Regions from separate parts of the Streptosporangium sp. NPDC051022 genome, predicted to be linked through region 1. Evidence: predicted binding sites of a transcription regulator. Region 1 holds the regulator's gene; each other region holds the start of a gene.

Region 1 (3,613 bases):
GCCGTGTGAACCCGGCCCCGCGTGCGGACGCGTCCCGGTGCGCGGGCACGGGCGTGCCCCAGGGCCGGTCCCGCCGGCGGTCACCGGGACGGTGACCGCCGAAGCCGGGTCAGCGGCCATTGAAGGCGTCTCTCAGGCGGGAGAAGAAGCCCTGCTGCCCCGGCGCGAACTTGCCCGGCGGGCGCTCCTCGCCGCGGAGCCTGGCCAGCTCGCGCAGAAGCTCCTCCTGCGCCGGGTCGAGGCGGTTGGGCGTCTCGACGTTGACGTGGATCAGCAGGTCGCCCCTGCCGGTCTCGTTGAGGCGCTGGATGCCCCGGCCGTACAGGGGGATGGTCTGGCCCGACTGGGTGCCCGGGCGGACGTCCAGATCCTCGGTGCCGTCGAGCGTCTCCATGCTCAGGGACGTGCCGAGCGCGGCCGCGCTCATCGGGATCTGCACGGTGCAGTGCAGGTCGTCGCCGCGCCGTTCGAAGATCTCGTGGGGGCGCTCGACGATCTCCAGGAACAGGTCGCCGGGCGGGCCTCCTCCCGGGCCGATCTCACCCTCGCCGGCGAGCTGGATGTGGGTACCGTCCTCGACACCCGCCGGGATGCGGACCTTGATGGTCCGCCGGGTGCGGACCCGCCCGTCGCCGGAGCACTCCTGGCAGGGGTTGCGGATGATCGAGCCGAACCCGCCGCACTGGGGGCAGGGGCGGGAGGTCATGACCTGCCCGAGGAAGGACCTGGTGACCTGGGAGACCTCGCCCCGGCCGTGACAGACGTCGCAGGTGTCGGGGTGGGTGCCGGGCGCCGCGCCCGAGCCGGTGCAGACCTCACAGAGCACCGCGGTGTCGACGACCAGCTCGCGGGTGGTGCCGAAGGCCGACTCCCGCAGGTCGAGCTCCACCCTGATGGTGGCGTTGCGGCCCCGGCGGGCACGTGAGCGGGGACCCCGGCCCCCGCCGCCGCCGGCCGCGCCGAAGAAGGCGTCCATGATGTCGCTGAACGGGAAGCCCGCGCCGAAGCCCCCCGCGCCCGCGCCGCCCGAGGAGAACGGGTCGGCGCCCATGTCGTACATCTGGCGCTTGTTGGGGTCGGACAGCACCTCGTAGGCCTGCGTGACGTCCTTGAACCGCTCCTGGGTCTCAGGATCGGGGTTCACGTCGGGATGCAGTTCTCTGGCCAGGCGGCGGTAGGCCTTCTTGATCTCCTCCGCGCTGGCGTCGCGCCGCACCCCTAGGGTGCCGTAGTAGTCGCTCTTCGTAGCCACTTAGTTGCCCTCTTAGGATGCAGCCAGGATCTGGCTGACGTAGCGTGCCACCGCGCGCACCGCGCCCATCGTGACCGGGTAGTCCATACGTGTCGGCCCCAGCACACCGAGCCGGGCCAATTGCCTGTCCCCCGAACCGTATCCGGCGACGACGATCGACGTGCCCTGAAGACCCGTATAGGGATTCTCCGAGCCGATCCGCACCGTCAGCGCCGACAGGTCCGAGGTCTCACCGAGCAGGCGCATGAGCACCACCTGCTCCTCCAGGGCCTCCAGCACGTCGCGGAGCCCGACGGTGAAGTCGGCCCCCGCGAGGTTGGCGGCCCCGGCAAAAACGATCTTCTCATCGTGCCGGTCCACCAGGGACTCCAGCAGCACCGACAGGATCGTGGCCGCGAGCGGCCGGTCCTCCGCCGGAAGGCGGTCCGGCAGGTCCGCGACCTTGTCGGGGACACCGGCCAGCCCGCAGCCGTCCAGGCAGGCGTTGAGGATCGCGCGCAGATGTGCCACGCGGTTCTCGTCGATCACGTCGGGCAGCTCGACCACGCGCTGCTCGACCCGCCCGGTGTTGGTGATGAGCACGAACATCAGCCGACGCTCGCTGAGCGGGACCAGCTCGACGTGGCGGACCTTGGAGTCGCCCAGCGTGGGGTACTGGACCACGGCGACCTGCCGGGTCAGCTGGGCCAGCAGGCGCACCGTGCGCATCACGACGTCGTCGACGTCGACTGCGCCCGCGAGGAAGGTCTCGATGGCCCTCTTCTCGGCGCCCGACAACGGCTTCACCTGTGAGAGGCGGTCGACGAACAGCCGGTAGCCCTTGTCCGTGGGCACTCGGCCCGCGCTGGTGTGGGGCTGGGCGATGTAACCCTGCTCCTCCAGCACCGCCATGTCGTTACGGATGGTCGCGGGCGACACACCCAGGTTGTGGCGTTCCACGAGAGCCTTGGAACCCACCGGCTCGTTGGTGGACACGTAGTCCTCGACGATGGCGCGTAGGACCGCCAGCTTGCGGTCGTCAACCAACGTGCTCACCTCCCTACCTGCGCTCGGACGGGAAAACGTCAGGTCTGGCACTCTGTGTTCCCGAGTGCCAAGTGTACGGCTCCCGCCTCCGGGGTGCGATAACACGGCACCAGGATGACGAGGAACAAGCCAGTGTCAAGTCATCTGCTATCGCCATCCAAGCGTCAAGCCCCACAATTCGGTATATGTCCAATGATTTCGGATCCCCTTCGGGTGACGCCACCGCACGCGTCCCCGGCTACGGCGCCCCCCAGCAGCCCTACGGCCAGCCCACGCAGCCCTACCAGGGCGGCGGGCAGTACCAGGGCGCCCCTCCTTCCTACGGTTACCCGCCCTCCGGCTACGGAGCTCCGCAGGGCCCGCCGCCGAAGGTGAAGGTCAAGCCCGGCATCGGCTGGATCGTCGGTGTGTGGCTGCTGTTCGTGCTGAGCGTGATCATCGGCATCGGCGGCTTCGCGGGCGGCATCTTCAGCGCGGTCACCGAGGCCGCGCCCGCCACGTCGTTCGGCTCGGGCCAGAAGACGACGGTCAGCATCGACCCGGCCGACAAGCCCGCCATCTACGTCTCCGCCGCCAAGGGCACCCAGTTCAACTGCGAGCTCGAGGGCGACCCGGGGACGGTCCGCCTCCAGCAGCCCGGCATACAGCAGACCGTGACCAGGGACGGCGTCCTGTGGGAGCTGGCCCTGCGGATCGGGGTGGACAAGGCGGGCGACTACCCGCTGACGTGCACCACGTCGGGCGAGGCCACGGACGCCAAGTTCGGCGTGGGCAAGGAGATCGTCGCGACCTCCGTGGTCGGCGGCACGCTCATACTGATCGGCGTGCCGAGCATCGGCTTCCTGCTGGCCGTCATCGTGACGATCGTCGTGCTGGTCAAGCGGAGCGGCGCCCGCAGGCGCCAGGCGGCCGCGGCGGCCGGTCAGTGGGGACACCCGGGACCGTACGGCGGGTGACGGCCCGGGGGCCGCGGGGCGGATGACGGAGCGGAGCCGTACGGCGGACGGCGGACGGCGGACGGCGGACGGCGGACGGCGGACGGCGGAGCGAAACCACGCGGAACGGCGGCCCGAGTGCGCGGCGGTCGTCGGAGGCTTTTGCTACCGTCCATTTGATCCCTGGCGAGAGGCGGTTGACGGTCGGTGATGTACGAGCGTGACGTGCTTGCGGGAAACTGGCGGCGCCCTCTCAAGGGGAAGATCCCACAGGTCCCCGCCGAGCTCGACCTGGTGGTCGAGGACGCGGACGGCGGCTTCTGCGGCGCCGTGGTCGCCTGCGACAAGGAGGCCGTCACGCTGGAGGACCGGTTCGGGCGGCGGCGGCTGTTCCCGCTGG
Region 2 (3,613 bases), on a different contig from region 1:
CCTCGAGACGGTGCTTCTTCTCCTTGAGCTCGACCTCGGTGGCCGCGCCGACCTTCAGCACGCAGACACCGCCGGAGAGCTTCGCCAGACGCTCCTGGAGCTTCTCACGGTCCCAGTCGGAGTCGGACTGCTCGATGGCGAGCTTGATCTCCTTGACGCGGTCGGCGATGGCCTGCGCGTCACCGGCGCCGTCCACGACCGTGGTGCTGTCCTTGGTGATCACGACGCGGCGGGCCGTGCCCAGGACCTCCAGGCCGACGTGCTCCAGCTTGAGGCCGACCTCCTCGCTGACGACCTCGCCACCGGTGAGGATGGCGATGTCCTGCAGCATGGCCTTGCGGCGGTCACCGAAGCCGGGCGCCTTGACCGCGACCGAGGTGAAGGTGCCACGGATCTTGTTCGTGACCAGGACCGCGAGGGCCTCGCCCTCGACGTCCTCGGCGATGACCAGCAGCGCCTTCTTGGTCTGGGCGACCTTCTCCAGCAGCGGCAGGAAGTCCGCGACCGAGGAGACCTTGTTCTGGTTGATCAGGATGTAGGGGTCCTCGAGGACCGCCTCCATGCGCTCCTGGTCGGTGACCATGTAGGGCGACAGGTAGCCCTTGTCGAACTGGAGACCCTCGGTGAACTCCAGCTCCAGGCCCATGGTGTTGGACTCTTCGACGGTGATGACACCGTCCTTGCCGACCTTGTCGAACGCCTCGGCGATGAGCTCACCGATCTTGGCGTCCTGCGCGGAGATCGTCGCCACGTGGGCGATCTCCTTCTTGTCCTCGACCGGCCTGGCGGACTCGATCAGCCTGTCGCTGACGGCCCGGGCCGCGAGGTCGATGCCGCGCTTGAGGGACAGCGGCTGGGCACCGGCGGCGACGTTGCGCAGACCCTCGCGGACCATCGCCTGGGCGAGGACGGTCGCGGTGGTCGTGCCGTCACCGGCGATGTCGTTGGTCTTGGTGGCGACCTCCTTGGCCAGCTGGGCGCCGAGGTTCTCGTACGGCTTCTCCAGCTCGACCTCACGCGCGATGGTGACGCCGTCGTTGGTGATGGTCGGCGCACCGAACTTCTTGTCGATGACGACGTTGCGGCCACGCGGGCCGAGGGTCACCTTGACCGCGTCGGCGAGAGCGTTGACACCACGCTCGAGAGCGCGGCGCGCGTCCTCCTCGAACGACAGGATCTTGGGCATGACGGTCCTCTCTGAAAGTACGTCGGCGCATCAAAGCCCCGGGCGCTCTCGCGACCCGGGGCTCGATACGTCATCTCTGCGAAGCGTGGATTACTTCTCGATGATGGCGAGCACGTCGCGGGCGGAGAGCACGAGGTACTCCTCGCCGCCGTACTTCACCTCGGTGCCGCCGTACTTGCTGTAGAGGACGACGTCGCCCTCCTTGACGTCGAGCGGGATGCGCTTGTCGCCGTCCTCGTCCCAGTTGCCGGGGCCCACCGCGAGGACTTTGCCCTCCTGCGGCTTCTCCTTGGCGGTGTCCGGGATCACAAGGCCGGAAGCAGTGGTCTGCTCGGCCTCAAGCGGCTGGACCACGATGCGGTCGCCGAGCGGCTTAACGGGAACCTTGGTGGCGGTCGTCACGTCGGACCTCCCCTTCAGATTTGAATGATCTAGAAGAGGCGACCAGCGGTCTGCCGTCGCGGGTGTCAGACCTGCCTCGTCGCATGTATCTGGCACTCTCACCGGGAGAGTGCCAATACGGAACAGTATGCAAGGTGGCCTTGACAGTCAACACGAAGCGCCCTCATGCACCGTACGCGAACGTCAAACCCTCCGCCGCCCGGCGGCCGGCAGGCCCCTGACGCGCTCCACTTCGCTCTCGTACAGCCCCCTGGAGCGCCGCAGGAAGTCCAATACGATCCGCAACTCGGCGTCGGTGTAGTTCGCGGCCACGCGGCCCCCTCTCTCGACGATGGGCCCGTACAGCTCCGCGACCCTGTCCCGGGTCTCCCGCGTGGCGCGCACGACCACCTTGCGCCGGTCCCCCGGGTCGGGGGAGCGCGTCAGATATCCCGCCCTCTCAAGGCGATCGAGCATCGCGGTCACGCTGCCCGTGGTGAGCCCCAGCTCGCCCCCGAGAACGCTCGGCGTGACGGTTTCGCGCCGGATCAGGACCTCGAGGCAGCGCAGGTCGGTCCTGTTCACCCCGAGGCAGACGGCGACCGCCTCGTCGAAGGCGTCGACCGCCGCCTGTCCCGCCTGGACCTCCTCCCCCAGCGCCCCTCTGAGATCTTCCTCACCGCCGCCCCCGTCCCGCGCCGTCCAGAAGTCACCGGAATTTTCTCTTGACATTCAAGTCTCTCTACAATCAAGCTAAATATGTCTCGAACATCAAGATACAAGGCGTTCGAGGAATCCGTACAGCACACCCGCGAACCCCTTCCCGGCAGGAGCCTCCAATGTCCTCTCCGCACGTGATCGTCATCGGCGCCGGCACCGGCGGGATGTGCCTGGCCCACGGCCTGCGGCGCGCCGGGATCCCGGTCTCCGTCTACGAACGCGACCGCACCCGCGCCGACGGTGTGTACGGCTACCGCGTCGGCATCGACCCGACCGGCAACCACGCGCTGAGGGAGTGCCTGCCACGGGAGCTGTTCGACACCTACACCGCCACCTGCGCGAGGCCGCCCGCCCACCTCAACGTGCTGACGGAGAGGCGCAAGACGATCGCGTCCTTCCCGCTGCCCGACAACCACGACCCCGTCGACAGTGAGCGCTCCGTCTCCAGGATGACCCTGCGCCAGGTGCTGCTCACCGGGATGGAGGACGTCGTGCACTTCGGCAAGGCCTTCACCCACTACGAGCGCAACGACGACGGCACCGTGACCGCCTTCTTCGCCGACGGCACCTCGGCGACCGGCGACCTGCTCGTCGCCGCGGACGGCACCGGCTCCAGGGTTCGCAGGCAGTACCTGCCGCACGCGGAGATCAAGGACACCGGGGTGATCGCGGTCTCCGCCAAGGTCGAGGTGACCCCGAGGACCAGGGCGCTGCTGCCCGACGAGGTCTTCAACGGGATCTCCCTGACCTTCGCACCGAAGGGCCGGTTCTGCATCTGGCACGTCATGGAGTTCAAGTGGGACCGCGACGGCACGGTCAAGCACGGCATCGGCGGCAACGACGCCGAACTGATCGGGCGGTGGCCCGGCCTGCTGTACGACAACACCCGCGACTACATCAACTGGGGCTTCTCCGCCTCGGCCGACAAGTTCCCGCCCGACGTGATGGACCTGCGCGGCGAGGAGCTCAAGCAGGTCGTCCTGGACATGACGCCCACCTGGCACCCGGACATGCGGGAGCTGTTCAAGGCCGCCGACCCCGGAAGCTGCGTCCCGATCGCCATCCGCACCTCGGTGCCGATCGCCCCCTGGAAGAGCACCAACGTCACCCTGCTCGGCGACGCCATCCACACCATGACGCCCGGCCACGGCGTCGGCGCCAACACCGCCCTGCGCGACGCGATGCTCCTGTGCAGGCGACTCGTCGACGTCCGCGACGGCGCCAGGCCGCTGCTCGACGCCGTGGCCGCCTACGAGGCGGAGATGATCCCGTACGGCTTCGCCCGCGTCGCCGACTCCCTCGCCCAGAACGGCACCAACGGCGCCG
Region 3 (3,613 bases), on a different contig from region 1:
TCCCCGGTCTCCGCCGCCTACAAGGCGGGTCACGACGTGATCCGGCCGGTCAAGCCCGACACGATCGCCAAGTCGCTGGCCATCGGCAACCCCGCGGACGGCCCCTACGTGCTCGACATCGCCCGGCGTACCGGCGGCGCGGTCGAGGACGTCACCGACCCCGAGATCGTCGAGGCGATCCACCTGCTGGCCAGGACGGAGGGCATCTTCGCCGAGACCGCGGGCGGTGTCACCGTCGGCGTGCTGCGCAAGCTGGTGGAGTCGGGGCGGATCGACCCCGACGGCGAAACGGTGGTGCTCAACACCGGCGACGGCCTGAAGACCCTTGACGCGGTGGCGGGCCAGGCGCGTCCCACCGCCGTCATCCGGCCTTCTCTCGACGCGTTCCGCGCGGTCGTCGCCTGAACTCCTGAAAGGTACTGAATTATGAGTGTTTCTGTGCGGATTCCGACGATTCTCCGTACGTACACCGGTGGCGAGGCCGAGGTGAACGGCGAGGGCGAGACCCTGCGGGACGTTCTCCAGAAGCTCGACGCCGACTTCCCGGGGATCGGTGCCCGTATCCTCGATGAAACGGGCAAGATCCGTCGTTTCGTGAACGTCTACGTCGGTGATGAGGACGTCCGTTTCGCCGACAACCTCGACACCGCCACGCCGGCAGGTGTCCAGATCTCCATCATCCCCGCGGTCGCCGGAGGCTGAGCCCCGATCTCCCGGTGGTCACCGAGGGGTGATCGCCGGCGACGGCCCGAGGCGCTCACTGCACCGAAACGGCACTCATAGGACACATTTCCGCACCCGCACCGGCCTGGCCGTGTGCGGGTGTCGTGTTTTGTGATGCAAGCTCATATTTGTGGCATCGAGATATAATGTAATATTTAACTAACTAATCGTGATAGCAAAACTATGTCTGCGTGTTGAATGCGTCCGTAAAGCGGTAGTTTGCTGGTTGACTCTGTTGCCCTACGGTCTCCCACAGGTATGGTCGAGGACGATCGACGTAGGCGATGTCTCCGCCTCGGAGATTGAGGACCTCGCGAAGGAATGGGCGGCGTCCTCAAGTCCAGTAAGAGGAGTCGGAAGTGGCGCAAGGCACCGTCAAATGGTTCAACGCGGACAAGGGCTACGGCTTCATCGCGGTAGACGGTGGTAAGGATGTTTTCGTCCATTACTCCGCGATCATGATGGATGGCTATCGTGCGCTCGAACAGGGCCAGCGGGTCGAGTTCGAGATCACGCAGGGACAGAAGGGACCTCAGGCGGAATCCGTTCGAGCAGTCTGACCCGGCCTCTCCGTCAGCTCGTCGGGAACTGCCGGAGGGTCACGTGGCAGCGCAGTCCGCGAGGATCCCCTCCGGCTCGTAGGCCCGGCTCGTCGTTTCGATCGGCGGGCCGGGCCTTCGCCTAAGCTGTGACCAGGTCAAACGGACCCTGGCTTGCACTCGACAGGGGAGAGTGCTAAACAGTTGCTTAGCACTCCCTGCCGGTGAGTGCCAAACCTGGATCGAGACGATGGGGTCCGCCGAACGGAGTCGCGGACCCACATGCCGTCGCGGGCGTCGGCTCGATCTGGTGCAAGCCACCCTGTGTTTGGGAGGTCTAGCCGTATGGCAGCCAAGATGATCGCGTTTGACGAGGACGCCCGGCGCGGTCTCGAGCGTGGTATGAACCAGCTCGCGGACGCCGTCAAGGTGACCCTCGGCCCCAAGGGCCGTAACGTCGTTCTGGAGAAGAAGTGGGGCGCCCCCACGATCACCAACGACGGTGTCTCCATCGCCAAGGAGATCGAGCTCGAGGACCCGTGGGAGAAGATCGGGGCCGAGCTCGTCAAGGAGGTCGCCAAGAAGACCGACGACGTCGCGGGTGACGGCACCACCACCGCCACCGTGCTCGCCCAGGCTCTGGTGCGTGAGGGTCTCCGCAACGTCGCCGCCGGCGCCAACCCGATGTCCCTGAAGAAGGGCATCGAGGCCGCCGTCGAGCGCGTCTCCGAGGAGCTGTCCAAGCTGGCCAAGGACGTGGAGACGAAGGCGCAGATCGCCTCCACCGCCTCCATCTCCGCGGGCGACCCGCAGATCGGCGAGATGATCGCCGAGGCGATGGACAAGGTCGGCAAGGAAGGCGTCATCACCGTCGAGGAGAGCAACACCTTCGGCCTGGAGCTTGAGCTCACCGAGGGCATGCGCTTCGACAAGGGCTACATCTCGCCCTACTTCGTCACCGACCCGGAGCGTATGGAGGCCGTCCTCGACGACCCGTACATCCTCGTCGTCAACTCCAAGATCTCCGCCAACAAGGACCTGCTCCCGGTCCTCGACAAGGTCGTGCAGGCCGGCAAGCCGCTGCTGATCATCGCCGAGGACATCGAGGGCGAGGCCCTGGCCACCCTGGTCGTCAACAAGATCCGTGGCCTGTTCCGCTCGGTCGCCGTCAAGGCTCCGGGCTTCGGCGACCGCCGCAAGGCCATGCTGGGCGACATCGGCATCCTGACCGGTGCCCAGGTCATCAGCGAGGACCTGGGCCTGAAGCTGGAGTCCACCACGCTGGACCAGCTCGGCCGGGCCCGCCAGGTCATCGTCACCAAGGACGAGACCACCATCGTCGACGGCGCCGGTGACGCCGAGCAGATCGCGGGCCGGGTCAACCAGATCCGCGCCGAGATCGAGAACACCGACTCCGACTACGACCGCGAGAAGCTGCAGGAGCGCCTGGCCAAGCTGGCCGGTGGCGTGGCCGTCATCAAGGCCGGCGCCGCGACCGAGGTCGAGCTCAAGGAGCGCAAGCACCGCATCGAGGACGCCGTCCGCAACGCCAAGGCGGCCGTCGAGGAGGGCATCGTCCCCGGCGGTGGTGTCGCGCTGCTGCAGGCCGGCGCCAAGGCGTTCGACAAGCTCGAGCTGTCGAACGACGAGGCCACCGGTGCCGCGATCGTGAAGAAGGCTCTGGAGGAGCCGCTGAAGCAGATCGCCGTCAACGCCGGCCTCGAGGGCGGCGTCGTGGTGGAGAAGGTGCGCAACCTCACCCCGGGTGAGGGCCTGAACGCCGCCACCGGCGAGTACGTCAACCTGTTCGAGTCGGGCATCATCGACCCGGCCAAGGTGACCCGCTCGGCGCTGCAGAACGCCGCCTCCATCGCGGCGCTGTTCCTCACCACTGAGGCTGTCATCGCCGAGAAGCCCGAGAAGGCCGGTGCCGCTCCCGCCATGCCCGGCGGCGGCGACATGGACTTCTAAGTCCAGGCGCTTTCCCAAAGAGGCGACCCCGGGGTACCGGGGTCGCCTCTTTGGTTTTCCGGGGGACCGGATTCTTTCCGGCCGTTGTTCCGGGCCCGGTGTTCCGAAAGTGGGATTGATGTTCCGTGGCGGATAGGTGTGGAGCCAATTACCGTTCGTTTCACGACGGTTTCGAACATCGGTGAGATCGGGACGGCTCGTTTTCCCCGAGAAGCCTCATCTTTGCCGGGAAGACGGCAGAAGCTTCGCCTGTCTGGAGCATTTGGGTTGCGGGGCATAGTCGGCTGCGTTCCAGGCGTGGTGTACCAGGGCGTTGCCGTGCAGCACCATCGCGTCGGCCCGGAACGCGTCGAACCTCCTGAAACGCTCCTCGGCGGCTC
Region 4 (3,613 bases), on a different contig from region 1:
CACCGGGCCTCCTTCATCATCGGGAACGGGCCCCCTTCACCATGGGGAACGCCATCCCCAGCCCGAGCAGCAGGATGATCGCACCTACCACCACGTTGCTCCAGATCGTCGACGCGGTGGCGACGCCGCCGCTGACGACCCAGGGAGCAATGATCGTCCACACGCCGATCAGCGGTGCCACCCAGACGATTCCGTGGGTCCGACCGTAGGCGGAGGCGAATCCGAGAGCCAGCACCGCCAGGGCGATCCCGGTGATCAGATTGTTCCCCGTCAGGGTCGGGAACCGATTGTTGAATCCGACGACCCATGGAGAGATTGCGAGGTAGAGCCCAGACAGGAATGCGAGGCCGGCGATCACCTTGGCGGTCGGCGCCTCTGAGGCGAGCTCGTACTTCGCCCGCAACTCCGCGATGTCGGGGTGCAGCCTCATGGCCTGATCAGCCATGTCTTTCACCACCTTCTCCGAACGCAGCGTGCGCGCGTGCGTGAGGTTGCTCGAGCGAGGCGACCGCGATCAGTTGCGGCGTGGAGCCGTATCCCCCTCGCCGGCGCCCGGCTCATATATCACTTTGTGATAATATCATGCCAGGAGATTATGAGTATGAAGTCACTACCCGCTTGTCTCACCGACCGTGACTACGCGAAGCTGCTGGCGTTCCGGGTCGGGGTCCGCCGCTTCCTGCGTTGGAGCGAGGAGCGGGCGGCCGAGGTGGGACTCACCGCCACCCAGCACCAGTTGCTGCTGGCGATCCGAGGGCATTCCGACCCCCGGGGACCCACCATCAGAGAGCTCGCCGAATACCTGTGCACGCGGCACCACAGCACCGTGCAGCTGATCGACCGCGTGGAGCACCTCGGCCTCGTCACCCGCAAGCGCGGGGAGGGCCACGACCGCCGGCTTGTGCGCCTCGCGCTCACCGGTGCGGGCGAGAAGAAACTGACCCTGCTCAGCGCCACCCATCTGGAAGAGCTCCAGCGGCTGGCCCCTCTGATCAAGATGCTGGTCGAGCAGGCGTCGACCGTCCCGAACGCCTCGATGGCGCCCGCCGCGTCCTGAGGACGACGTCTCTCAGGACGCGGCGGCCCGCCGTGAAGGACGGCGCGGGACGTCACGGAACCCGACGACCTGACGACGATCCCCGGACACCGGTACGGCTCCGCGACCGTCCTCACCGCAGGACCCGCCCCGGACGGCCCGGCCGAAGACCCGCGCACGCCCCGCGGACAGGCGCGGGCGCCCCGGCCCCGTCGGGCCGGGACGTCTTCCGGGCGGCGGAGACGGTCTAGCGCTGCGCCTCGATCATCCAGTGCTGCTTCTCCAGGTCCTGAGTGATCTCGATGAGGATGTCCTGGGTCACCGGGTCGGGCTTCTCCGTGGCCTCGATGCGCTCGCGCATCCTGCGGATGACGGACCCGAGGATGTCCGTCATGGCGGCGACGACCTTGCCGTCGTTGATGTAACCCGCCTCTATCTCCGGCACCTCGCTCGTCTTGGCGAGCGTGGACGCGCGCCCGTCGGGGTTGGCCCCGATGGCGACCGCCCGTTCGGCGACGGTGTCGGCGTGCTCCCGGGCCGCCGCGACGATCTCGTCGAGCTGCAGGTGCAGCGAGCGGAAGTGGTGGCCGATCACGTTCCAGTGGGCCTGCTTGCCCAGAAGCGAGAGTTCGAGGAGGTCGACGAGCGCTCCCTGGAGAGCGGTGGTGACGACCTTCTTGTCCTCACCCTTGAGCGGACTGGTGATCGCGGACATACGGTGTCCTCCCCCTGTTTCAGGATCAATTTCCTATTTGTCCTAAAACGTCCCTACCCACCTATCTCCACCTTATGTTGACAGTGTCACGATGACAGTGTCACTATCGAAGCATGGAATGGACCATCGGTGAACTGGCGGAGCGGGCCTCCGCGGCACTGTCCCCGACCGCTCAGCTCAACGGGCGGGTCAGGGACACGCCCAACGAGCGCCTCATCCGGTGGTATGCCACGATCGGCCTTCTCGATCCGCCCTCGGCCCGCCGGGGCCGCGTCGCGCTGTACAGCAGGCGCCACCTGCTCCAGCTCATCGCCGTCAAGCGCCGTCAGGCGGAGGGCCGGACCATCGCGGAGATCCAGGCCGAGCTGGCCGGGGCGACCGACCAGGCGCTGGAGGCGGTCGCCGGTCTCCAGGACGCCGCCTCCGGCGGAAACGGCGAGCCGGACAGGACCGCGCCCCGGACCGGGCGTCCCCGATTCTGGGCCGGGCCGTCGGCCACCGCGGCGAACACCACCGCGGACGCCACCGCGAACACCGCTGCGGACGCCGCCTCCGGCCCCCTCGCCGCCCCCGCCGCCGCGACAGGAACCGCCTCCGCCCCGGCAGGCACCACGACGCGACCCGCCGCCTCAGAGCCCGCCGCCTCAGAGCCCGCTGCCTCGGAGGGGGCGCCCCGCGCGGCCGCCCCCCGGGGCGCCCCGCAGGCCCCACCGCACACCCGGAGCGCGCCGTCCCCGTCCCCCGTGGCCGTCCACGGCGTACGGCTGGCTGCCGGGGTGACGCTGCTGCTCGACGGCGGCGGCCGTACCCCGTCGCCGGAAGCACTCGCCGAGATCGGCGCCGCCTCCCAGGCGCTCCTCTCGGTCCTCCGTGAGCACGACCTCGTCCCCGCAAACCCGCAGCATCAGCAGGACCAGGAAGGGAACCAGCCATGATTACCGAGATCACGACGCTACGCCCCGAGGAGTGCGAGCCGGTCGCGGACGCCGGGCTGGGGGCGCTCGTCACCGAGCGCGGCAACCTGCCGCTGGAGAGCGTGGACGTGACCGCCGCCGTGTCCGGCCTGGTCGCCGGGGTCGAGGTGGTCCAGGGCTTCCGCAACCCCCATGACGTGGCGCTCGAGGCGACCTATGTCTTCCCGCTGCCCGACCGGGCCGCGGTGACCTCCTTCAGGATGGAGGCCGACGGGCACGTCATCGAGGGGACCCTCAAGGAGCGCGGCCAGGCCAGGGCCGACTACGACCAGGCGATCTCCGAGGGCAGGCGGGCGGCGATCGCCGAGGAGGACCGCCCCGACGTCTTCACCATCAGGGTCGGCAACATCGTGCCCGGCGAGCGGGTCACCGTACGCCTCACGCTCGACCAGCCGCTCCCCTACGAGGACGGCGCCTCGACCTTCCGCTTCCCGCTGGTCGTGGCCCCCCGCTACATCCCCGGCACCCCGCTCGACGGCGAGCAGGCCGGCGACGGCTGGGCTCCGGACACCGACGCGGTGCCCGACGCCTCCCGGATCACGCCGCCGGTGCTGCTGCCCGGCTTCCCCAGCCCGGTACGGCTGTCGCTGGCTGTCTCCGTCGACCCGGCGGGCCTGGAACTGCGCGAGGTCCGCTCCAGCCTGCACGTGGTCCGGGAGGAGGGCGGCACCGTCCGCCTGAGCCCCGGCGAGCGGCTGGACCGCGACTTCATCCTGCGGCTGTACTTCGACGCCTCGACGTCGCTGGCGCTGGTCCCCGACGAGGGGACCGGCGGTGCGGAGGACGAGACGGAGGACGAGAGGGAGGGCACGTTCACGCTGACCGTCGTCCCCGATCCCGCGGGTGCCACGGCCAGGGCCAAGGACGTCGTGCTGGTGCTGGACCGCT

The links. Region 1 encodes HrcA, which represses chaperone genes, less so after heat shock. Its sites were predicted from a motif close to TTGGCACTCTCNNNNNGAGAGTGCCAA; they were not measured.
Region 2: a site for HrcA is predicted at 1,678-1,704, ahead of groES (co-chaperone GroES). Genes of this name have one in related genera too.
Region 3: a site for HrcA is predicted at 1,436-1,462, ahead of groL (chaperonin GroEL). Genes of this name have one in related genera too.
Region 4: a site for HrcA is predicted at 1,829-1,855, ahead of AB0N02_RS31300 (DNA starvation/stationary phase protection protein). Genes of this name have one in related genera too.

What each region holds. Positions count from the first base shown of each region.
Region 1 covers NZ_JBFBCF010000007.1:126,117-129,729, forward strand. The annotation lists gene dnaJ (molecular chaperone DnaJ) at 110-1,252, opposite strand; gene hrcA (heat-inducible transcriptional repressor HrcA) at 1,265-2,278, opposite strand; gene AB0N02_RS15150 (hypothetical protein) at 2,464-3,234, shown strand; gene AB0N02_RS15155 (DUF3097 domain-containing protein) at 3,424-3,613, shown strand, end outside.
Region 2 covers NZ_JBFBCF010000001.1:682,192-685,804, reverse strand. The annotation lists gene groL (chaperonin GroEL) at 1-1,186, opposite strand, end outside; gene groES (co-chaperone GroES) at 1,277-1,588, opposite strand; gene AB0N02_RS03250 (MarR family transcriptional regulator) at 1,772-2,299, opposite strand; gene AB0N02_RS03245 (NAD(P)/FAD-dependent oxidoreductase) at 2,407-3,613, shown strand, end outside.
Region 3 covers NZ_JBFBCF010000005.1:359,598-363,210, reverse strand. The annotation lists gene thrC (threonine synthase) at 1-405, shown strand, start outside; gene AB0N02_RS12765 (MoaD/ThiS family protein) at 427-702, shown strand; gene AB0N02_RS12760 (cold-shock protein) at 1,083-1,283, shown strand; gene groL (chaperonin GroEL) at 1,608-3,233, shown strand.
Region 4 covers NZ_JBFBCF010000023.1:87,167-90,779, forward strand. The annotation lists gene AB0N02_RS31290 (SPW repeat protein) at 17-445, opposite strand; gene AB0N02_RS31295 (MarR family transcriptional regulator) at 602-1,057, shown strand; gene AB0N02_RS31300 (DNA starvation/stationary phase protection protein) at 1,284-1,751, opposite strand; gene AB0N02_RS31305 (MerR family transcriptional regulator) at 1,865-2,686, shown strand; gene AB0N02_RS31310 (VIT domain-containing protein) at 2,683-3,613, shown strand, end outside.